3 regions of the Solwaraspora sp. WMMD1047 genome follow, and region 1 is predicted to be linked to each of the others. Evidence: riboswitches for the same ligand, from Rfam matches in the RefSeq annotation. Region 1 holds a riboswitch; each other region holds the start of a gene.
What was found. Region 1 has a riboswitch for cobalamin ahead of O7627_RS04805 (ribonucleoside-diphosphate reductase subunit alpha). Riboswitches for the same ligand answer to the same signal wherever they lie in the genome.
Positions count from the first base shown of each region.

Region 2: it holds a riboswitch for cobalamin, as region 1 does, so the genes downstream of both, cobN (cobaltochelatase subunit CobN) here and O7627_RS04805 (ribonucleoside-diphosphate reductase subunit alpha) in region 1, are expected to answer to the same signal.
Region 3: it holds a riboswitch for cobalamin, as region 1 does, so the genes downstream of both, O7627_RS32405 (acyl-CoA thioesterase) here and O7627_RS04805 (ribonucleoside-diphosphate reductase subunit alpha) in region 1, are expected to answer to the same signal.

Region 1 is NZ_JARUBL010000001.1:1,022,925-1,028,280, reverse strand. It holds gene O7627_RS04810 (ribonucleotide-diphosphate reductase subunit beta) at 1-1, opposite strand, end outside; gene O7627_RS04805 (ribonucleoside-diphosphate reductase subunit alpha) at 30-2,348, opposite strand; cobalamin riboswitch at 2,463-2,669, opposite strand; gene O7627_RS04800 (ABC transporter substrate-binding protein) at 2,727-3,611, opposite strand; gene O7627_RS04795 (sigma-70 family RNA polymerase sigma factor) at 3,619-4,182, opposite strand; gene O7627_RS04790 (YcnI family protein) at 4,390-5,124, shown strand; gene O7627_RS04785 (copper resistance protein CopC) at 5,127-5,356, shown strand, end outside.
Region 2 is NZ_JARUBL010000001.1:5,815,617-5,820,972, reverse strand. It holds gene cobN (cobaltochelatase subunit CobN) at 1-2,641, opposite strand, end outside; cobalamin riboswitch at 2,721-2,846, opposite strand; gene O7627_RS26520 (precorrin-3B synthase) at 2,913-4,235, shown strand; gene O7627_RS26515 (precorrin-8X methylmutase) at 4,232-4,885, shown strand; gene O7627_RS26510 (precorrin-2 C(20)-methyltransferase) at 4,882-5,356, shown strand, end outside.
Region 3 is NZ_JARUBL010000001.1:7,085,757-7,091,112, forward strand. It holds gene O7627_RS32395 (prenyltransferase/squalene oxidase repeat-containing protein) at 1-832, shown strand, start outside; gene O7627_RS32400 (hypothetical protein) at 856-1,332, shown strand; gene O7627_RS32405 (acyl-CoA thioesterase) at 1,354-1,863, opposite strand; cobalamin riboswitch at 1,982-2,197, opposite strand; gene O7627_RS32410 (GNAT family N-acetyltransferase) at 2,548-3,135, opposite strand; gene O7627_RS32415 (helix-turn-helix transcriptional regulator) at 3,132-4,538, opposite strand; gene O7627_RS32420 (hypothetical protein) at 4,903-5,356, shown strand, end outside.

The sequences.
Region 1 (5,356 bases):
TCGGGTGTCCTTCAATCATCTGGGGTGGTTCACTGGCAGGCGTCGCAGCTCTCGGGGTTCTCCAACGAGCAGGCCAGCGCCTCGGCGTCGGCGGCCACGGTCGGGGTGAGGGCGACGGTGGCCTGCTGGATCCGGGTCGCCGGGCGGGACCGCAGGTAGTAGGTGGTCTTCAGGCCGGCCTGCCAGGCGTACCGGTACATCGAGGAGAGCTTGCCGATGGTGGGTGCGCTCAGGAACAGGTTCAGCGACTGGCTCTGGTCGATGTAGGGGGCGCGGGCGGCGGCCAGGTCGATCAGCGCCCGCTGGGGCAGCTCCCAGGCGGTGCGGAACAGCTCGCGCAGGTCGACCGGCAGCGCCGTGATGCCCTGCACGGACCCCTCGGCCCGCTTGATCTCGGCCCGGATCTGCTCGGTCCACAGCCCGTGCGCCTTCAGCTCCCCGACCAGCGCGGTGTTGATCTGCATGAACTCGCCGGAGAGGGTCTCCCGCTTGAACAGGTTGGAGACCTGCGGCTCGATGCACTCGTAGCAGCCGGCGATGGAGGCGATGGTGGCGGTCGGGGCGATCGCCACCAGCAGCGAGTTGCGCAGCCCGTGCACGGCCAGCCGCTCCCGCAGCGCGGCCCACCGGTCGGTCTGGGTGGGCGTGACCCCCCACAGGTCGGGCTGCAGCTGCCCGGCGGCGGCCCGGGTCTGGTCGTACGCCGGGTGCGGGCCGAACCGCTTGGCCAGCTCGACCGAGGTCTCCAGGGCGGTCAGGTAGATCTCCTCGGCGATCCGGGTGGACAGCTCCCGGGCCGGCTCCCCATCGAACGGCAGCCGCAGCGCGAAGAAGACGTCCTGCAGCCCCATCACGCCGAGCCCGATCGGGCGCCAGCGCGGGTTGGACGCCGCCGCCTGCTCGCTCGGGTAGTAGTTGATGTCGATCACCCGGTCCAGGAAGGTCACCGCCGTCCGGACCGTGCGGCGCAGCCGGTCCCAGTCGACGTCCCCGCCGGCCAGGTGCGCGCCGAGGTTCACCGAGCCGAGGTTGCAGACCGCGGTCTCGTCGTCGGAGGAGACCTCGACGATCTCGGTGCAGAGGTTGGAGAGGTGGACCACGTTGCCGGGCGCGCCGGTCTGGTTGGAGAGCTTGTTCGAGCGGTCCTTGAAGGTCATCCAGCCGTTGCCGGTCTGGGCCAGGGTGCGCATCATCCGGCCGTACAGGTCCCGGGCCCTGACCTGGCGCACGTAGCGCCCCTCGGCCTCGGCGGCCCGGTAGACGGCGTCGAACTCGTCGCCCCACAGGTCGGGCAGCTCCGGCACCTGCGCCGGGTCGAACAGCGACCACAGCTCGTCGGCCTCGACCCGGCGCATGAACTCGTCCGGGATCCAGTTCGCCAGGTTCAGGTTGTGGGTGCGCCGGGCGTCCTCGCCGGTGTTGTCGCGCAGTTCGAGGAACTCCTCGATGTCGGGGTGCCAGGGTTCCAGGTAGACGCAGGCCGCGCCCTTGCGCCGGCCGCCCTGGTTGACCGCCGCCACCGAGGCGTCCAGGGTGCGCAGCCACGGCACGATGCCGTTGGAGAGCCCGTTGGTGCCCCGGATCAGGGCGCCCCGGGACCGGACCCGGGACCAGGAGATGCCGATCCCGCCGGCGAACTTGGACAGCTTGGCGACCTGGGCGTACCGGTCGTAGATGGAGTCCAGCTCGTCGCGGGGCGAGTCGACCAGGAAACACGACGACAGCTGGGTGTGCCGGGTGCCGGAGTTGAACAGCGTCGGCGAGCTGGGCAGGTAGGCCAGGCTCGACATCAGCCGGTAGAAGTCGATCGCCTCGGCCGGGTGCTCGGACAGCCCACAGGCGACCCGCAGCAGCCAGTACTGCGGGGTCTCGATGACCTGCCGGCTGCTGGGGTGGCGCAGCAGGTAGCGGTCGTAGACGGTGCGCAGGCCGAAGTACTCGAACCGCAGGTCACCGGCCGGGTCGATGGCGTCGTCCAGCTTGCGGGCGTTGGTGGCGACGAACCGGGCGGTCTCGTCGCTGATCAGGCCCTCGGCGTGGCCGAGCCGGATGGCCTGGCTGAACGAGGCGATCTGCTGCCCGCGTACCTCCTTGTCGAGGTAGCCGGCGAGCAGCCGGGCCGCGAGCTTGGAGTACTGCGGCTCCTCGCCGATCATGTCGGCGGCGGTCTGGATCGACAGCCGGTCCAGCTCGGCGGTGGTGGCGCCGTCGTAGAGGCCGCTTATCGTCCTGGTGGCCACCCGTAGCGGGTCCACGTCGGTCAGGTCGTCGGCCCACCGCTCGACCGCCCGGACGATCTTGTTCACGTCCACCGGTTCGGTGGCCCCGCTGCGTTTGCGGACCCGCATCTGTCGCTCCTCGCTGTCGCCTCCGGGTGGAGGGCGCGCGGGCGGACAGGCGTGGACGCGCAGCGTCACCGCCGTCGGCCGTCCCGCGCGGCCTCGGACTCCCGCGCACCCGTCGCGGGCACGCGGCACAGTGGCAGGTCTTCGGACTCGTGGGCGTGCGTGTCGCTGCCTACTGGCCGTCGCTTCCCAGGCTTGCGCCCAGTGCGTCATGACGGCGGTCGTTCCCACTCACCGCTGCGGGGCAGTCCCGGATTCACACCGGGTTCCCTGTTACCCCGACCGGGCTGGGTGCCCGGCCGAACCAAACTGCGCGGTCACTATATCTAGTAGCGAGAGCCTCGCGTCCACCCAGATGTCGTGTCGGGCGTGTCGCGCGGGTCAGGCCACCCGGGCGATCACCGGGCCGGCCGGGGTGGCGACCGCGTCCGGGTGCAGGATCGCCGCCATCGCCTCGACCCCGTCGACCAGGCGGGGGCCGGGGCGGACCACCAGGCCGTCGGCGTCGATCGCCCAGACCGGCACCCCCGGGAACCGGGGTGCGACCGTCTCGGCCTGCCGGACCGCCCCGTCGAGGTGGAACCCGCACGGCGAGACGATGATCACCTCCGGCGCCGCGTCGTGGAACTCCTGCCAGGTGGTCTGCACCGACCGGGCGCCCGGCCGGCCGGCCACCGGCTCGCCGCCGGCCGCCCGGACCAGGTCCGGCACCCAGTGCCCGGCCGTGAACGGCGGATCGACCCACTCGACGACCGCCACCCGGGGCCGGGGCCGGCCCCGGACCGCCGCCGCCACCGCCGACAACCGGTCCCGCAGACCGCCGACCAGCGCCGCCGCCCGATCGGGTACGCCGGTACGCGCCCCCACCTCGACGATGGTGTCGAGCACCTCGTCCAACGTGTACGGATCGAGCGAGAGCACGTCGGACCGGCAGCCGAGGTGGTCGAGCGCGTCGGAGACGTGGTCGGACGGCAGCGCGCAGACCCGGCACAGGTCCTGGGTCAGGATCAGCTCCGGCGCCAGCTCGGACATCGCCCCGGCGTGCAGGGTGTAGAGGTCCTCCCCGGCCGCCAGCCGGGACTTGACGTAGTCGTCGATCTCGGCCGGGCTCATCCCCCGGGTGTCCCGGCCGCCGACCACCACCGTCTTGTCGGCCCGGGCCTGCGGCGGCTCGTCGCACTCGAAGGTCACCCCGACGAGGTCGTCGCCGAGCCCCAGGGCGTAGACGATCTCCGTCGCGGACGGCAGCAGCGACACCAGACGCATCACCCCATCATGCACCCGCCCGGGCCGTCGGGCGGCGGTGCTCGCGTGGGTCGATCGCGGCCGCCAGGTCCTCCCGGGCGCGGGCCACCCGGGACCGGATGGTGCCGACCGGGCAGTCGCAGACGGCGGCGGCCTCCGCGTACGACAGGCCGAGGACCTGGGTGGCGACGAACGCCTCCCGCCGGTCCGGTGCCAGGTCGTCCAGGAGCCCACGCAGCGCCGACTCCTCCTCGAACCGGGGGCCGTCGGCGGAGTCGACGAGTTCCCAGGACTCCACGACGGTGGTCCGGGGCCGGGTCATCGCGGCCCGGACGTGGTCGACCGCGACCCGGCGGGCGATGGTGAACAGCCAGGTCCGCGCCGACGACCGGCCGGCGAAGCCCGGCAGGCTGCGCAGCGCCCGCAGGAAGGTCTCCTGACACAGGTCGTCGGCCTCCGCCGGCCCGGCCAGGTGGGCCACGAACCGCCAGACCTGGTACTGGGTGAGGCGGACGAACGCCGCCGCCGCCTCCCGGTCGCCCTGCCCGGCGGCCAGCGCCAACCGGGTGACCCGGTCATCCGGGCCGGTCACCGGGCACCCCGCTGTGTGAACTGACTGACGCGCTGCACCGACACCCAGGTTGGTCGGTGCCCGGGGCCGCGAAGTTCCCGGAACTTCACGGGAACTGATCGATGACCCGGCCCGACCATCCAACCGGCCCGCTCACTGTTGTCCCGCGCGTCCCTGACGCCCGTGCATGCCTGATGCCTGCGCATCCTGACGAAAGGCACCGATCGAATGAACACCACCCTCCGCAATGTGCTCCGCGCCGGTGTCGTGACGGGCGCCGCCGGGGGTCTGGTCGCCCTCGCCGCGCTGCCGGCGGGCGCCCACGTGACCGTCACCCCGACGGTCACCGCCGCCGGGGCGTACACGGTGCTGACCTTCTCGGTGCCGCACGGGTGCGACGGCTCGGGCACCACGAAGGTCGCCATCCAGATCCCGGAGCAGATCAACTCCGTGACCCCCACCATCAACCAGGGCTGGACCGTCGAGAAGGTGAAGGCCCCGCTGGACCCACCGGTGAAGGACAGCCACGGCAACGAGCTGACCGAGCGGGTGTCGGAGATCGTCTACACCGCGAAGACCCCGCTGCCGGAGGGCCACCGCGACGCGTTCGAGCTGTCGCTGAAGTTGCCGGAGACGCCGGGCGAGACGTTGGCCTTCCCGTCCGTGCAGACCTGCGAGCAGGGCGAGACCGCCTGGGTGCAGCTGCCGGCGGCCGGTCAGGACCGCGACGAGTTGGAGGCGCCCGCGCCGACGTTCGTGGTCACCGAGGCCGCCGGGGACGGGCACGGTGGCGCCGCGGCCGAGGCCGACGTCGAGGCCGCTCCGGAGCGGGTCGCGCAGGAGTCGAGCACCGACGACCCGGGTGCGGCCGGATCGGCGGCCGGCTGGACCGGGCTGGTGCTCGGCGCCCTCGGCTTCGTGCTGGGCGGCCTGGCGTTCATCCGCACCCGCAAGACCGCCTAGGAATGCGACAATTCGCGACCCGGCGGGCCCGGCGCCTCGGCACCGCCCTGCTCGCCGGGTTGGTGGGGGCCGCGCTGAGCCTGCTCGGCGCGGCCCCCGCCGCCGCGCACGCCACCCTGCTGCGCACCGACCCGGCCGACGGCGCGGTGCTGCCGGCGACCCCGGAGACGGTGACGCTGTACTTCAACGAGGCCGTCGAGGTACGCGACGGCGGGGTCCGGCTGCTCGACGC
Region 2 (5,356 bases), 4.8 Mb from region 1:
AGGCGGAGAGGCCGACCGAGCGGGGCCAGTCGCCGGTGTCCCGGCGGTAGCGCTCCAGCAGGGACGCCGCCATCGCCTGGCCGGTTTCCCAGGCCAGCCGGCTCGGGATCGCCTTCGGGTCGACGGTGTAGAAGTTGCGGCCGGTGGGCAGCACGTTGACCAGGCCGCGCAGCGGCGAACCACTCGGGCCGGCCGGCACGTAGCCACCGTCGAGCGCGTGCAGCAGCGCGGTGATCTCGTCGGTGGTGCGGGCCAGCCGGGGGACCACCTCGGTGGCGGCGAAGGTGAGCACCCGTGCCGCGTCGGCGGCCCGGGGATCGTCCTCGCCGAGGACGGCCGCGGCCACCGCTTCGGGCGCGTCCACCGCCCAGGACCGCTGTTCCATGGCGAGCACCAGCGCCCGGGCCAGCTCCTCCACCCGATCCACCTCGGCGGTCGCGGCATCTGTTGAAGTCGCGTCGGCCAGGCCGAGCGCGGCCCGCAGGCCCGGCACCGCGCCGGCCTGTCCACCCCAGACCTGCCGGGCGCGCAGGATCGCCAGCACCAGGTTCACCCGGGCCTCGCCGGTCGGGGCGGCGCCGAGCACGTGCAGGCCGTCGCGGATCTGGGCGTCCTTGACCTCGCAGAGCCAGCCGTCGACGTGCAGCAGGAACTCGTCGAACTCGGCGTCGTGTGGGCGCTGCTCCAGGCCGAGGTCGTGGTCGAGTCTGGCGGCCTGGATCAGGGTCCAGAGCTGGCCCCGGATGGCGGGCAGCTTGGCCGGATCCATCGCGGCGATGTTCGCGTACTCGTCGAGGAGTTGTTCCAGCCGGGCGATGTCGCCGTAGCTCTCCGCGCGGGCCATCGGCGGCACCAGGTGGTCGACGATCGTGGCGTGCGCCCGCCGTTTGGCCTGTGCTCCCTCGCCCGGGTCGTTGACCAGGAACGGGTAGATCAGCGGCAGGTCGCCGAGGACGGCGTCCGGGCCGCAGCCGGCGGAGAGGCCGGCGGTCTTGCCGGGCAACCATTCCAGCGAGCCGTGCTTGCCCAGGTGCACCACGGCGTGCGCGCCGAATTCGGTGTCCAACCAGCGGTAGGCGGCCAGGTAGTGATGGGTCGGCGGGAGGTCGGGGTCGTGGTAGATGGCCACCGGGTTCTCGCCGAAGCCCCGGGGTGGCTGGATCATCAACAGGATGTTGCCGGCCCGCAGGGTGGCCAGCACGATCTCGCCGGCCGGGTCGCGGGACCGGTCGACGTACAGCTCGCCCGGTGGCGGCCCCCAGTGTTCGGTCATCGCGTCGCGCAGTTCGGTGGGGAGCGTCTCGAACCAGCGCAGGTAGCTGGCCAATCGGATCCGCACCGGGTTGCCGGCGAGCTGCTCCTCGGTCAGCCACTCCTGATCGTGGCCGCCGGCCGCGATCAGGGCATGGATCAGCCGGTCCCCGTCCGGCGCGGGAGCCGCGGCGTGCCCGTCGGCGGGCGGCGAGTCGGTAGGCGGCGCGTCGGCGGGCACCAGGCCGGGTAGCGCGTCCGGTCCCTCGGTCGGGCCGACGTCGTACCCCTGGGCGGCCATCGCCCGCAGCAGCGCGACCGCGCTGGCCGGGGTGTCCAGCCCGACCGCGTTGCCGACCCGGGCGTGCTTCGTCGGGTACGCCGACAGCGCCAGCGCGATCCGGCGCCGGGCGGGCGGGGTGTGCCGCAGCCGGGCGAGCCGGACGGCGATCCCGGCGACCCGGCCGGCCCGTTCCGGATCGGCCACGTAGCGGGGCAGCCCGTCCGCGTCGGTCTCCTTGAACGAGAACGGAACGGTGATCAGCCGGCCGTCGAACTCGGGCACCGCGATCTGGGTGGCCGCGTCCAGCGGGGAGAGACCGTCGTCGCTCGCCGACCAGGTGGACCGGCTGGCGGTCAGGCTGAGTGCCTGCAGGATCGGGACGTCCAGGGCGGCCAGCGCGCCGACGTCCCAGCTGCCGTCGTCCCCGCCGGCGGCGGCGTCGGCCGGCCGGGTGCCGCCGGCGGCCAGGACGGTGACCAGCAGGGCGTCGGCCCGGCCGAGCGTGGCCAGCAGCTCCGGCTCGGGATTGCGCAGGCTGGCGCAGAAAATCGGCAGCGCCCGGCCGCCGGCGCCGTCGACCGCGTCGGCGAGCGCCTCGACGAAGGCGATGTTGCCGCTCATCTGGTGCGCCCGGTAGTAGAGGATGCCGATCACCGGCCCGTCCGGGCCGGCCGGCTCGCGCGGCAGCAGACCCCAGCTCGGCTGCTCGACCGGCGGCGCGAAGCCGTACCCGGTCAGCAGGACCGTGTCGGAGAGAAACCCGAACAGCTCCCGCAGGTTGTCCGGACCGCCCTGGGCCAGGTAGGCGTGCGCCTGGGCGGCGGTGCCGACCGGCACCGTGGAGCGGGCCATCAGGTCCGCGTCCGGGGTCTGCTCACCGCCGAGCATCACCACCGGTACGCCGCTGGCGCGCAACGCGTCCAGCCCTTCCGACCACATCCGGTAACCGCCGAGGATGCGAACCAGCACCAGGTCGGCGCCGGCGAGCAGGTCGGGCAGGTCGGCCGGACCGCGTTCCAGCCGGGCCGGATTGGCCAGCCGGTAGTCGGCGCCACTGGCCCGCGCGCTGAGCAGATCGGTGTCCGATGTGGAGAGCAGCAGGATCATGCCGTGACCCGGCCGGCAACGATGAGCATGGGTGACTCCTCCCCGGGTCCGCGCCCGTGGTCGTCGTGCGCGCTGGCCGGAGTCTCCTGGCTCCCGGATCGACGCTCGCCCCGACCTTCCGGCTCGGTGTCGAGCCGTGGTCTCGCGTGGGGGTCACTCCCCGGTGACAGTGGCGGGACCGCCCCGGATTCACACCGGGTTCCTCCGTGTCCACCGCGTGCTGCTGGGCCGGCGCGGGGTTGCGCCGGTGGCCCGACTCTACGATGTCGCCATGCCCGACGTCGTGCCGCCTCGCTCCGCCGGTGACCGGTGCCCCGGCGCGCTGCGGGTGCACGAGGCCGCCGACGGCGGCCTGATCCGGGTACGCCTGCCAGGCGGGCAGCTCGATCCGGCGCAGCTGCGGACGGTGGCCGACTGTGCGGCGGAGTACGGCGACGGCACGCTGGAACTCACATCCCGGGCGAATCTGCAGATCCGTGGCATCCCGCCGGGTGGCGCCGCGGCCCGGTTGGCCGACCGGCTCGCCGGCGCCGGGCTGCTCCCCACCGCCACCCACGAGCGGGTCCGCAACATCCTCGCCTCACCATTGAGTGGTCGGGACGGCGCCGGCCGGCCGGACATCCGGGAACTGGTCCGCGCGCTCGACCGGGCCGTGCGGGCCGAGCCGGCACTGGCGGCGTTGAGCGGGCGGTTCCTGTTCGCGCTGGACGACGGGCGGGGTGACGTGGCCGGTCTGGGCGCCGATCTGTGCTGGCGGGCCGACACCGGCGCGTTGCTGCTGGCCGGCCGGGACCATGGACTGCGGATGCCGATCGTCCGGGCGGTGCCGGGCCTCGTCGCCGCCGCCCACGGCTTCCTCCGGCTGCGCGCCACCGAACCGGAGCCGGCCGCCGTGTGGCGGGTGACCGACCTGTCCGGCGGCCCGGCCCGGCTCGCCGAAACACTCGCGGCGGCGAGCGCCGACCGCCCGGCCGGGGCGCTCGCGGCGCCCGCCGGGCGGGTGCCGGAGATCACCGATGACCCGGCGCCGGCTCCGGGGGCGGTGGCCGCCCCGTACGGTCGGCTCTGCGTGGTGGCCGGCGCGCGGCTGGGCCGCCTCCGGGCCGACCAGGCCAGGCTGCTCGCGGAGATTTCCGCCGAGGTGGAGGGTGGGTCGCTCGTGGTGACACCGTGGCGGAGTGTGGTGGCCGACGCCGGGCCGCAACCGGTCATGGGCCTGCTGGCCCGGATGGACGCGGCCGGGCTGATCGTCGAAACCGCCTCGCCGTGGGCCGGGGTCAGCGCCTGCGCCGGCCGGCCCGGCTGCGCGCGGTCACTGGCCGACGTCCGGGCCGACGCCGCCTCGGCGGTCGCCGCCGCCGGCCCGGTCCCGGACGGCCGCGAGCCGACCGGCGGCGAGTCGTTCGGCGGTTCGGCGGCCGGGCGCCGGCTGCGGATGCACTGGGCCGGCTGCGAGCGGCGGTGCGGTCTGCCGGCCGGCCCGGTTGCGGTGGCCGTGGCGACCGGGGACGGCTACGCGGTGACCGCCCCGGGCGGCCCACCGCCGCCCGGACCGCTGGCCGAGCGGGTCGCCCAGGCGAGGACGCCCCGGTGAGCGCCCCACCCCCGGCCGGACCGGACTACGACTACGTCCGCGACGGGGCGGAGATCTACCGCCGCTCGTTCGCCACCATCCGGGCGGAGACCGACCTGGCCCGGCTCCCCATCGACCTGGCCCAGGTGGCGGTGCGGATGGTGCACGCCTGCGGCATGGTCGACCTGGTCGACGACATCGCCGCCGCCCCGGACGTGGTACGGCGCGGCCGGGCCGCGCTGGCCGCCGGGGCGCCGATCCTGTGCGACGCGGCGATGGTCGCCGCCGGCATCACCCGGACCCGGTTGCCGGCCGGCAACGAGGTGATCTGCACGCTGCGACACCCCGACGTGCCGGGGCTGGCCGAGCGGCTCGGCACGACCCGCAGCGCCGCCGCGCTCCAGCTGTGGCTCGACCGGCTCGACGGTGCGGTGGTGGCGATCGGCAACGCCCCCACCGCACTGTTCCGGCTCCTCGAACTCCTCGACGCGGGTGCGCCCCGGCCGGCGGTGATCGTAGGCGTACCGGTGGGCTTCATCGGCGCCGCCGAGTCCAAACTGGCGCTGGCCCGGCACCCCGCCGGGGTGCCGTACCTGGTGGTCCACGGGCGGCGGGGCGGCAGCGCGATCACCGCCGCCGCGGTGAACGCCATCGCGAGCGTGGCCGAGTGAGCGGGCCGGGCACCCTCTACGGGGTCGGCGTCGGGCCGGGCGACCCCGAGCTGCTCACCGTCAAGGCCGCCAGGCTGATCGGCGCAGCCGAGGTGGTGGCGTACTACTCGGCCCGGCACGGGCGCAGCATCGCCCGGTCGATCGCCGCGCCGTACCTGCGTCCCGGACAGGTGGAGGAGGCCCTTGTCTATCCGGTGACCACCGAGGAGACCGACCACCCGGGCGGCTACGAGGCGGAGATCGCCGAGTTCTACGACCGCAGCGCCGAGCGGCTGGCCGGGCACCTGGCGGCCGGCCGGGACGTGGTGGTGCTCTGTGCCGGTGACCCGCTCTTCTATGGCTCCTACATGTACCTGCACGAGCGATTGGCACACCGGTTCCCGGCGGAGGTGGTGCCCGGGGTGACCTCGGTCAGCGCGGCCTCGGCGGTGCTGGGCCGGCCGCTGGTGGAACGCGACGAGGTGCTGACCG
Region 3 (5,356 bases), 6.1 Mb from region 1:
GGGCCTCACCATCGACGCGATCTTCACCTTCGCCGCCGCGAAGCAGGCCGACACCTACGCCACCAACGCGATCACCTGGCTCGCCGAACCCAGCGTGATCACCGGATACATCGGTGACGGCATCGAAGCCTATGCCGGAGCCACAGCCAAGCTTGCGCTCGCGGCCCAGGTCCGTGGCCTCGATCCAGCCTCCTTCGGCGGAGTCGATCTGATCACCCGTCTCACCGGCCTGATGGCACCGTCGGGCCGGTTTTCCGACCAGTCCGCGTTCGGTGACTACAGCAACATGTTCAGCCAGTCGTTCGCCGTCATCGCCCTGGACCGGGCCGCCGGGGCGCCACCACAAGCGGTGTCGTACCTGAGTAGCAGTCAGTGTCCGGACGGAGGCTTCCCCGTCCAGTTCGCGCTGGCCACCTGCACGAGCGACGTCGACGCCACCGCGATGGCGATTCAGGCACTGGTCGCGGCCGGTGAATGGCACGAAGCCCACGCCGCGTCGCAGTGGCTGGTCGCCGTCCAGGCCGCGGACGGCTCGTTCGCCGCGGGCGGGGTCGCCAACGCCAACAGCACCGGCCTGGCCGCCCAGGCACTGGTGACGACCGGTCGGCTGCTGACCTGGTGGCGTGCCCGCCAGTTCCTGCTCAGCCTTCGGGTCGACTGCCAAGGCGACCCCGGCGACCGGGGTGCGATCGCCTACGCCGCCAGCGGCTTCGATCCCAGCACCGCGCCCAGGGCAACCGCGCAGGCCGTACCAGGGCTTGCGGGGGCCAGCCTGGTCAACCTCTCCGCCACCGGCTCCCGGCCGGACGCACCGACCCTGGCCTGCACATGAGCTCGGCACCGTACGGAGGAACCATGACAATACCGATCCGCCGCCGGCTCGCGGCACTCGCCGCAGTCATCGTGCTGGTCGCGGGACTGGTCGCGGTCGACCCGCTGACCCGCCCCGCCCACGCCGCCGCCTGCGCACCCGGCACCGGCGTCACCGTCGTCGTCGACTTCACCGCCTTCGGCCTCGGCGTGCAGACCAACTGCTATCTCGGCGACCCGCCAACCGGCCTCGCCGCACTCCAGGGCGCTGGCTTCACCCCCACCGGCACCCTGCGCTGGGGCCTCGCCTTCATCTGCCGCATCAACGGCCTTCCCGTGCCGGCGGCCGAACCCTGCGTCAACACGCCACCGGCCAGCGCCTACTGGTCGTACTGGCACGCCACCCCCGGCGGTACCTGGGCATACAGCACACTCGGAGCGAGCAGCTACAACCCGGCGGTGGGAACGGTCGAGGGCTGGCGATTCGGCTCCGGCCAGGCGCCCTCCATCACCCCGCCCTGATGGTCGCCTCGGCGCGGAGGGTCAGCTTCCCTCCGCGCCGTCCAGCAGGGCCCGACGTAGCGACAGGCGGTGTTCCCGGCGGATCCGCGCCTCGCGGTAACGCCGCCGGTCCTCGTCGGTCTCGGGCAGCAACGGCGGTACGGGGCGCGGCTGTCCGTCATCGTCGATGGCCACCATGACCAGGTGCGCGGTGGCCACGTCGGTGGCCGGCACCGCGCGGTCCCATCGGTCAGCGGTGACCTTGACGGCCACCTCCATGGAACTGCGTCCGGCCCACGTGATGCGGGCATCGACATGGACGACGTCGCCGACGCGTACGGCGCGCAGGAAGGCCGTCTCGTCGATGGCGGCGGTGACGGCCGGACCGTCGGAGTGCCGGGCGGCGACGACCCCGGCGACGGAGTCGATGAGATTGAGGATCCGCCCGCCATGGACCGTGCCCATCAGGTTGGTGTGATGCTGGTCCATGATCTGGGACAAGGTCAGGTGGGATGCCGATGGTGGCCGGCCGGTTGTGGTGGTCTCGGGCACTGCGTAGTCCGTCCTCGGGAAGCACGCCGTCTGCTTTGCCGGGTGCACGTCGAGGACCCGCCACACCCTGGCGGGTCACCCGCTCGACCCACCCGCGAGGCCGACGGCAGCGCACACGTGTCGCGTACGCGGCGCGGGCAGGTCTTCGGACTCGCGGGCGCCACCGGCGCCTGCCGGTGTCCTACTGGCCGTCGCTTCCCAGGCGGGGCGCCCAGTGCTGTTGACGGCGGTCGTTCCCACTCACCGCTGCGGGGCAGTTCCGGTTTTCCACCGGATTCCCTCTTACGACGCCCGGACCGTCTAGGTCGGGCGAACCAACGCCGTAGCCATCGTACCCACCCGGCGGGCTGCACCGGCAGAGTACGGTCCCGCCGGTGACCCAGGGGCCGCTGCGGGCGACCCTGACCGGTCACACCGGCTTCCAGGCCGTGCAGAAAAGTGCCTGGCGTCGGCCCTGTTCTCGCCGCGATCTTCGTCGCCGAGATCGGCGACGTCGCGCGCCCGAAAGTGTGACGTTTGGTACCGTGTGATGTGGACAACGCTGGGGGCGCTCGACTAGGAGCGCCCCTCGCTGTAGACATCATCGCAATCGTAGAATAACTGCTGGTAACGGGTGCTCGATAAGCAAACATTGACCCGTAAGCGATGGTTGGACCGTTCTTTCCTCTAAGAACGGTCACGGTGTTACGTCGTCGAAGTAGTCGAACTCGCCTTCCCGGATGGGCCGGACGGTGTTAGCGGCAGCACGAGCGCGTGCATGTACGGCGCGTCGACCGCCGGCTGGACATCCGCCACATGCCGCCAGCCCCAGTGGTCGTAGATCCGCCGGGCCGGGGCGTCCGGCTCGGACAGCAGCGTCGCATATGGCTCGAATCGCTTCGACATCAGCGCATTGATGAGCGTCCGACCGAGCCCTTGACCCCGCCACGTCTTGGCGACGACCAGCTCGATCACAGCGAATTTGGGCGACGTCAGCACCTCGGCGGCCGGCTCAGGGGAAGTCGTGCCTCCCCACCAGCGACCCGCTGCGAACGTGAAGCCGAATGAGAAACCCACAAGCCGGCCGGCTGCACGCGAGGTCACGAGTGCGAACCCCGGCGCGGCCTTCTGTACGTTGGTGCGTTCCAAGAACCGGCCGCGGCTAAACAGCGGGCCACCGTTGTACGGCGGCTCGGCGTACACGACCTCGTACAGGTCGGCGACCTCGCCTAGCATCGCCTCGAGTCCAGCGCCGTCGTGGTGGGAAAGGTCGATGTCGGCGAGGGAGGTCACGGCGCTACCGGACCGGCAGGCAGTGCCAGCATCTCCCGCAGCTCGGCCAACGCGGATCGCTCCCGCTCTACAACGGGTACCTGATCCAGAACCTTCCGGCCCATATCCAGCACCATGGCGGTACGGTGTGCGACCGGCACCGCGTCGATAACCGTCTGGGCGTGGGAGGCACCCTCGTCAAGGTAGCCGTCAATGACCATGCATCGGGCGGCGTGAAGTTGAACCTGCGCGCGGGAACGACGAGACGACGCCGGGTACAAAGTTAGGGCGTGCTCCTGCGCTTGGCGGGCGGTGTCGGTGTCGCCCAAGTGGGTTCCTACGTAGCTTGTGGTATGCCACAAACGGTGTTGCGGATAGCCGAAGGCAGTGCCCAGGTCCTGGGTCGCGCTGGCCGGAAGCTGCCCGTAGAGGTCGGCAAGGTGATTCACGGCGTCGCGGGCCTCGTCGGCCCGGCCGAGCAGTGCGTACGCCTGGGCGCGGGCACTGAGAGCTTCCGTAACGCCCGGGTAGGCGGCACTGCCACCGATAACGAGAGCTTCATCAGCGCGGGTAAGCGCGATGGTGAGGGGACGCCGGTCGTAGAGGGCGTGCGTCGCGTCGTGTCCACGTATCCAGGTGCGAACGACCGGATCAGTGGATGCGTCGGCTGCATGCCGGGCGGCCCGCCACCACCTGCGGGCCGGCTGGAACTGACCGAGGTTTACCAGGCTCATGGCCATCACCCCGGCAAGCAGACCACTGACCCTCGACAGGCCCCGATACTGGGCACCCCGCGCGGCGTCTAGGGTTCCTTGGAGGTCAACGAGGTCCGCCGCGAGGTTGCTGACCAACACGGCCGGACGATCGGTGAAGTAGGCCCCGCCGTACTCGAAGGCGACTTCTTCCCACTCATCGACGTCCACGTCGGCGGCGTCTTTCCCGGTCAGGGAAGACACAAGACCGGAACGGATCACGTCGAGAGCCGGCGTAACAGCGCCAGCCGCAAGCGCGGTCAGGGCGTGCTGTAGCAGGATGCGGCGCCGCACGATGTCCTCCGGGTCCGTTCCGACGTCGCGACCTACGAGCGGACCGCGACGTCCGCGTTCTTCAAGTTGGGCCTGGCAGGCAGCCCCAACGGCATCGTCCGCGTCGGGTGCCTCGTCAAGATACTCTGCCTGCTTCGACAACCGGCCGTGTCCCTTCTCGGCGGGAGAGGGCTCGCCGCCGCTGAGGGCGGTTGCGGCAACGGTGAGGCCAAGAGCCTGTTCGTAATCCCGGACGAGGGCCGGCGTCACGTCTCGGGAGTCCACGTTGCGCTCAACGCGGCTTAGGTGGCCCTTATCCCGCCCAATCATGTCGGCAAGCTTGCCAAGGCCAACGCCCCTACTCTCCCGCGCGGCGCGCAAGTCCTGCCCGGTAATCACATGTCCTCCTGTCATTTCCGCGATTCACCGTTGCGGCAACACCGCAACCGTGACTCCGTCCGAACTAACGGTGATCCTCTCTGTGAGGGCGCGGGGCTGATGTGCAAACGCCGCCTGCCTCGCCGCCCACGACGACGGTACCGCCACAGGGGACTCGGTGTCGATGCAGGTGAGGTGGGTGCGTGGCATTCATGGTTGCACTCGCGCCCGGCGTGCTGGCCGGGCGCGACGTGACCCGACTGGCCTGCGTCCTGAATATGGATGGGGCGATGACGGTGGTTTGCACGCCATGGCGGGGCGTAGAGCCGTTGGCCATCGTCGAGGGCTGTCCGAGTGCTAGTGAACCCAATTCGGAGTGTGTCTAGTGAAGGCTGGCGACGCTATTAAGAGATTCAATGACTCCCCGGTGGTGCGTGACGGCGTCTCCGTGCTGTCGGGTGATGCGGCGGGCGTGTCGGGATCGGGTGGGGGGCGCCTCCGGCCCGGCCCGGGTTCCGGCACGCCCGCCACGGTTGCGGCGGCGTTTGTCTCGGTCGATGTTGGTGAGCGGTCCGGCTCGGGGGAGGTGGTTCGTGGGCCGAATGTGTTGTTGCGGCGGGCGCGGTTGGGGTTGGTGTCGCAGTCGGGTTCGGGTCGGCCGATGTCGCGGCAGGAGTTGGCTGATGCGGTGAACGTGGTGCTGCACAGGTTCGGTCCGCACGCGGGGTCCGCGACGGCGCGGTGGGTGGCCGGTCTGGAGCAGGATCGGGCGTGGTGGCCTCGGTTGTTGGCGCGGCGGGCGTTGCGTGAGGTGCTGGGTGCGGCGACGGACGGGCAGC